One region of the Metabacillus dongyingensis genome, then DNA from elsewhere that is predicted to be linked to it. Evidence: riboswitches for the same ligand, from Rfam matches in the RefSeq annotation. Region 1 holds a riboswitch; the other holds the start of a gene.
What was found. A riboswitch is a leader RNA that binds a small molecule or an ion and turns the genes downstream of it on or off. The one in region 1 is predicted to bind cyclic di-AMP.
Positions count from the first base shown of each region.

Region 2: another riboswitch for cyclic di-AMP. It lies ahead of K8L98_RS21820 (dicarboxylate/amino acid:cation symporter); the one in region 1 lies ahead of K8L98_RS06515 (APC family permease).

Region 1 is NZ_CP082944.1:1,311,405-1,314,822, forward strand. It holds gene K8L98_RS06500 (acyl-CoA thioesterase) at 1-419, shown strand, start outside; gene K8L98_RS06505 (glycosyltransferase) at 637-1,284, opposite strand; gene K8L98_RS06510 (hypothetical protein) at 1,346-1,480, opposite strand; cyclic di-AMP (ydaO/yuaA leader) riboswitch at 1,648-1,793, shown strand; gene K8L98_RS06515 (APC family permease) at 1,939-3,418, shown strand, end outside.
Region 2 is NZ_CP082944.1:4,388,053-4,391,470, forward strand. It holds partial or broken gene K8L98_RS26925 (cation transporter) at 252-323, opposite strand; gene K8L98_RS21820 (dicarboxylate/amino acid:cation symporter) at 391-1,638, opposite strand; cyclic di-AMP (ydaO/yuaA leader) riboswitch at 1,795-1,937, opposite strand; gene K8L98_RS21825 (alpha/beta hydrolase) at 2,056-2,790, shown strand; gene K8L98_RS21830 (M3 family oligoendopeptidase) at 2,884-3,418, opposite strand, start outside.

The DNA of each region.
Region 1 (3,418 bases):
TGTTCGGCGGGAAATTAATGGCTTCAATAGATGTTGTAGCCTCAATTTCAGCTGCGAAACATTGCCGGTCAGAATGTGTCACAGCATCCATGGATTCGGTGGATTTTCTGCATCCGATTCGTCCGACTGATGCGGTGCATCTTGAGTCTTTCGTCACATTCACGGGAAGATCATCGATGGAGGTATTCGTAAAAGTAACGGCAGAAGATTTAATAAGCGGTGAATCCAGAGTAGCAGCGACAAGCTTTATCACATTTGTTTCATTGAATGAACATGGTAAGCCAAAAGCCGTTCCGGGAGTTTATCCTGAAACAGAAGAGGAAAAATATTTATTTGATTCAGGTGAGGAGCGCTCGTTAATCAGGAAAGCAAGAAGAAAAGCGAGTATTACATTCTCGGAGAAAATTAAGCAATATTAATTGGCCATACATACCGCGCTCGCCTTGAAAAAAGTACACCAAAGCAGTGTATTAGGGAAGAAAATCGCCTCCACCCTGAAAAAAGCCGCAAAAAAATCAATAATAAAAAAGAGGGAAGATCCTTTGGGGATCTTCCTTTTATTTAAGACTAATGAAATTGCGATTTTCATACGAAACACAAACAAATCTTGAAGTAAACTTATATTCAATAGATAAGCTAGAATTTTTCTGGAAACTGTTTCATGATTCCTGCCGAAAGAACATCGGCAAGCATCATCAAATGATCCAGCCCTTTATCAAATGCTTCAATACTCGCATTCCAATCCTTTTTAAGTCGGGCAGACAGATCTTCAGAAATAAATTGAAGATGAATATATAATGCTTCCTTCAGTTCTTTTTCAGACCAGTTCGGATTTGCGCTGCTCAAGAACTTGGCGATGTCATCTGCATTCTTATGCCATTCAGTATTAAATTTCTTAAAGTCAGATTGATTGCCGCTTTTTGCAGCTGCAGTCAATTTTCCTGCAATCAGAATGTGTTCTCTTAAGAGCTCAGCAAGCTTGTTTCCTGCTTCTTCCCCGTAATAAGGCTTAATGGCATTGCCAATGTCATCCTGATTTTTTAAGAGTCTTGCAAGCAGCTCTTTTTGATTCTCAAGATCGTTAAGGGAACTGACCACATAGCTTTTTGTCCAAACCGCATGATCAGTCCAGAGCCTCCTCATGCTTTCTTTTAAAGCAAGCGTTTCTTTTGTGATGCATTCTTCGCGTGCCTGTGCCATGTCTTTTGCATCAGTTTTTATCGGCGACATGACGAAGACTAAGGACATAACCAGCATTCCAGCAGTTATTAAGTGTTTTTTCAATTGTAAATTTCCTTTATATAAGTAGTGCGTAACATCAATAGTTTGCATGTAATCCTAAGTTTCATTCTTCTTCCGCACGAAACTCCCGATCTGCTTTTTCTATTGGATCATTTTCAAAACCGTATACATCATTGATCTCTTTTGTCACTTCATCTAAAAATTCATCAGATAATATCGGTATGTTTTCTTTAATCATTAAAATCCTCCTATGCTTGAATAAAAATAGTGTTAGCGCAAGGGCACAATATCATACATTTCCTCCTTTTATTGACCGGTAGCTTATTGGTTTAAAAAAGTCAAAGGAAATGAATTATTTTTATTTACATCTCTTAAGGATAGGAGTATGATAACCAACAGTTTCATATTTATTATTCGCTTAATCCATAAGGAGCGGGGAACCCGAAATTGTGATAATTTTCGCAAAGGGGTGAATCCTATTCATATAGGTAGGGATACTCTTTTGTCCCGAATCCGTCAGCTAACCCCGTAAGCGTTAAAAGAGAGGATGTGTAGCGGTGAGACTGAAATCCTAATGTCCATTATGCTGTTCGTAATGACTTGCGGACAATTATGATTGATTCACTAATTAAATATTTACTTTCTTAAATGATACCTTCCAAGAAAAAGTTCAGATGAAAAAATGGTGGTGCAGAAATGTTATCTATGCTTAAAAGAATAATCATTGGGGCTCCCTTAAAATCTACAGAATTAGGAGAGCAAAAATTAAATAAAAAGAAAGCACTGGCTATTTTATCTTCAGATGCTTTATCTTCTGTAGCGTACGGGCCAGAGCAGATCCTGCTTGTCTTAGTAACAATAAGTGCTGTTGCATTTTGGTACTCCATTCCAATTGCAGTAGGGGTCCTATTTTTATTAACGGCTCTGATCTTATCCTACCGTCAAATTATCTATGCTTATCCTCATGGCGGGGGAGCATATGTCGTTTCAAAAGAAAACCTTGGAGAAAATGCAGGTTTAGTTGCAGGAGGTTCACTCTTAGTAGATTACATATTGACAGTTGCTGTAAGTGTCTCAGCAGGAACAGATGCGATTACTTCTGCATTTCCAGGCTTACATGATCATAATGTCATCATTGCTTGTTTGCTGGTTGTTTTTATCACCATACTAAATCTCAGAGGAATCACCGAATCGGCTTCGATTTTAGCCTATCCAGTCTATTTGTTTGTTTTGGCGCTTTTTATTTTAATAGGGGTAGGGATATTTAAAATCATAACCGGGGATGTTTCACCTGATTTGCATGCACCGATAGGGACTCCTGTTGCAGGCATTAGCTTATTTTTGCTGCTGAGAGCATTTGCTTCAGGAAGTTCTGCCTTAACTGGGGTCGAAGCAATCTCAAATGCGATACCGAATTTTAAGGAACCCGGTCCTAGAAACGCAGTCAGAACGCTGATGGCAATGGGGTTATTGCTTGCCATTTTATTTTCTGGAATCGTATTTTTAGCCTATTACTTCGGGATAGCTCCAAAACACGAGGAAACCGTTGTTTCCCAAATTGCAGCTGAGACGTTTGGAAGAAACTTTATGTATTATTTTATCCAGGGAACGACAGCTATGATTCTTGTTCTCGCTGCCAACACTGGATATTCTGCTTTTCCATTGCTTGCATTCAACCTTGCAAAAGATAAATACATTGCAAGAATGTTTACGATGAGAGGAGACCGATTAGGGTATTCAAATGGGATCATCACTCTTGGAATCACGTCCATTTTACTAATCATTATTTTTAAAGGGCAGACAGAACAGCTCATCCCCCTTTATGCAGTAGGCGTGTTTATTCCATTTACCTTATCCCAGACAGGGATGCTCGTGAAGTGGCTTCGTGAGAAGCCTAAAGGCTGGGCGGTTAAACTTGCGATAAATTTAACTGGAGCACTTATCAGCTTTCTTGTCATGATGATGTTCTTCATAACAAAGTTCTCGCAGGTTTGGGCGGTGCTGATCTTTTTGCCTCTTATCGTTTTAGGATTTCATCAAATTAAGAAGCACTATGTGGCCGTTGGAGATCAGCTGAGACTCACAACATGCGAGCCGATCAAGCCGATTGAAGGGAATGTCATTATCGTGCCAGTAGCCGGAATGACTCACGTAGTAGAAAATTCTTTGAACTATG
Region 2 (3,418 bases), 2.0 Mb from region 1:
ATAACCGTTTAAGCGCTCTCAAGTCTTATTTACTCAGCATATCTGTTTATTTTAAATTCTTTGAAAGACTGATATGATGCGAAGAAGTTGTGGTTTAACAGCATATATTGAAGCGTTATTCATTTAAATTGATGTTCTATCAGTGTAAATTGCAGTTTTATCTGCATAAACCGGATTTCTATCAGTATCTTTCCAGATCACACATGAGCAAGTTAAAAACACCAAGCCCACATGGACTTTGTGCCGGAAGTTTACAGTTTGGCTCTTTGCAGTCTCAGCGTGTTCAAAACAACGGAAACCGAACTGAATGCCCTTGCCGCTCCATATCAGCTTCTGCAAGGGCTTATTGTCTTTAATAAAAAAGACGGCCACTTTAGGCCGTCTTTCTCATTATGACAATTTTTCTTCCATTTCAGGAAATTTAAAGTCTCCATGTTTCTTTTCTGTTTCTGCTACAATCACTGCACATGCCGCATCTCCTGTAATATTAACTGCTGTACGAGCCATATCCAGCAGACGGTCTATACCGATGATCAAGGCGATGCCTGCTACGGGAAGGCCTACAGAGTTTAAGACCATCGCAAGCATGATAAGTCCAACTCCTGGTACACCGGCTGTTCCAATTGAAGCGAGAACAGCTGTAAGTACTACTGTCAGCAACTGAGTGAAAGAAAGATCAATATTGTAGACTTGAGCGATAAAGATTGTTGCTACACCCTGCATAATGGCCGTTCCATCCATATTAATGGTTGCGCCGAGCGGCTGAACGAAACTTGAGATCGGCTCTGGAACCTTCAGACGCTTTTGCGCTGTTTCCATAGATACAGGAAGTGTCGCATTACTGCTTGATGTACTGAAAGCTACTGCCATGGCAGGAGCGAAATTTTTAAAGAACCAGATCGGGCTTTGCTTTGCCAGAAAAAGAATGGATGAACCATAGGTGACAATAGCATGAATCACAAGTGCAAGCATTACAACTCCCATGTAGAGTCCCATTGCTTTAAGGGCGTCTAAACCTTGACTGCCTACAGCAGTAGCAATAAGACCGAAAGTACCGTATGGAGCGAATTTCATCACTAGATTTACTAAATACATCATTAAATCATTGCCTTGCTCAACTACCTTAAATAATGTATTTGCTTTCTTTCCAAGAAACGTGATGCCAAGGCCAACAAAAATTGAGAAAATAATAATTTGCAGCATATTACCATCGGCAAATGCTTTAACAGGATTCGTCGGAATCATATTTAAGAATGTTTCTGCAACAGATGGAGCTTCTTCAGCTTTATATTCAGCGGACTTTGTATCGAATTCACCTACATTGCCGGGCTGAATGGTCAGTGCAAGGATTAAGCCTATAACAATGGCTACTGCTGTTGTTACTAAAAAGTAGGTGACCGTTTTAACACCTATTCTTCCTAATTTCTTTGGATCTCCTAACCCAGCAACTCCCAGAGTAATAGAAAAGAAGACTATTGGTACGACGAGCATATTGATTAAGTTTAGAAAGATTTTTCCAAGCGGGGTAAATAGGAACGTGTCTAACTGTTTAAATAAATCCGGAGCCGTGATATTAAGAATGAGGCCGACAATTGCCCCCAGAATAAGACCAATGATGATTTTCGTTGCTAGTTTCATATAAAACCTCCGTAAAAAAGTAATAGATAGTGTTTAATTCCCAATAAATAGAGAAAGAGAAACATATATGTGGGAGTTTTTTTAAAAAATACAAAAAACCGCGAGAGAATTCTCGCGGTTTTATTCGTCAATTTGAATAATTATAACATTTCCACAGATGAGTCTCTCCACCGCATACGAGGTTAGCTGTCGGATTCGGACGAAGAGTGTCCTACCTTTTGACCATAAAGGATTCACCCCAGTGCAACTGCACAGTTTGGTTCCCCCGTTCCCATTTTAGGATTAAGCGTATATTTATTAAGTTATACTACTATTCTAAATACAAGATTTAATTTTTGCAAATATAAAAATTTGCCTTTAATTGGATTTGAACATAAAATTTAGCAAAAAACGTTCTTACTTTAAGGAGTTTTAACCATGAAAAAGTGGATAAAAAATTTTTTTCTGATTGCATCAGGGGGTCTGATTCTCTCTTTTGCAGGATTTTATATCTGGTCCCAAATCACCTATAAACCGGCTGAAGAACTGTTTTACACTACTAATTTACTGGATCAAAATGATAAAAATGGGTATTTGCTGTTTCAGCCTGAAAACCAAAAAACGAATAATGGCATCATTCTATATCCTGGAGCAAAAGTTGATCCGAGAGCATATGCCTATCTTGCAGAGCAGTTAACTCAAAAAGGGTTCACTGTCTTAATTCCTAAAATGCCCTTTAACCTGGCTATTGCAGGCATCAGCAAAGCAGATAAAATTATAAATGATAGAGACGAGATTGAAAATTGGTACATTGGAGGACACTCTCTCGGAGGTTCGGCTGCTTCTATTTACGCGTTTGAACATCAGGAAAATATAAAAGGGCTTTTCCTGCTTGCTGCTTATCCGGCAGATTCCAGTGATTTTTCAAACACACATTTTCCGATTCTGACCATCTATGCAGAACATGACGGATTAACAACCCTGGATGAAATAAAAGAAACGAAACACCTATTGTCTGACAATACCTTTTATTACAAAATTAACGGCGGCAATCATGCACAGTTTGGCATTTACGGAGAACAAAAAGGAGATAACAAAGCCCAGATCAATGTCTTTGTTCAACAAGATCAGGTCATTCGAGAAATAAACAGCTGGATCGGGCGGATTGAGTAAAAGGCAAGGGAGATTTTCTCGTTTTTTTCTGCATTTACAAGCCATAAAAAAAAACGGAAACAGGCAGCAGAACCATGCCTGTTTCCGGTTTATTTATTTTGTCGCTTCCAAAAACTCTTCTACATCTTGCACAGTCAGCTGAACAGCTTTTTGCCAGAAATCCTCTTTTGTTAAGTCCACTCCTAAGTGTTTCATAGCCAAATCTTCTACCTGCATGGATCCTGTATCTTTTAAAAGAGCAATGTATTTCTCTTCAAACGCTGTTCCCTCTTCCAATGCTTTCGCATATATGCCAAGTGAGAACAAATAGCCAAACGTATATGGGAAATTATAGAACGGCACACCGGTAATATAGAAATGCAGTTTTGATGCCCAGAAATGAGGATGGTACTCTCCTAAAGCATCACAATAAGCTTCTTTTTGTGCAGCTTCCATTAATTGATTTATTCTTTCCGTACTGACGATTCCTTTTTTGCGTTCCTCATAAAAAGAAGTTTCAAATAGGAAGCGGCCGTGAATATTCATGAGCAGTGCAACACTTCTTTGCACTTTATCTTCTAATAGTGCCAAACGCTCGTCATCAGATTTTGCTTTTTTTACTGAGGCATCTGCAACAATCATTTCAGCA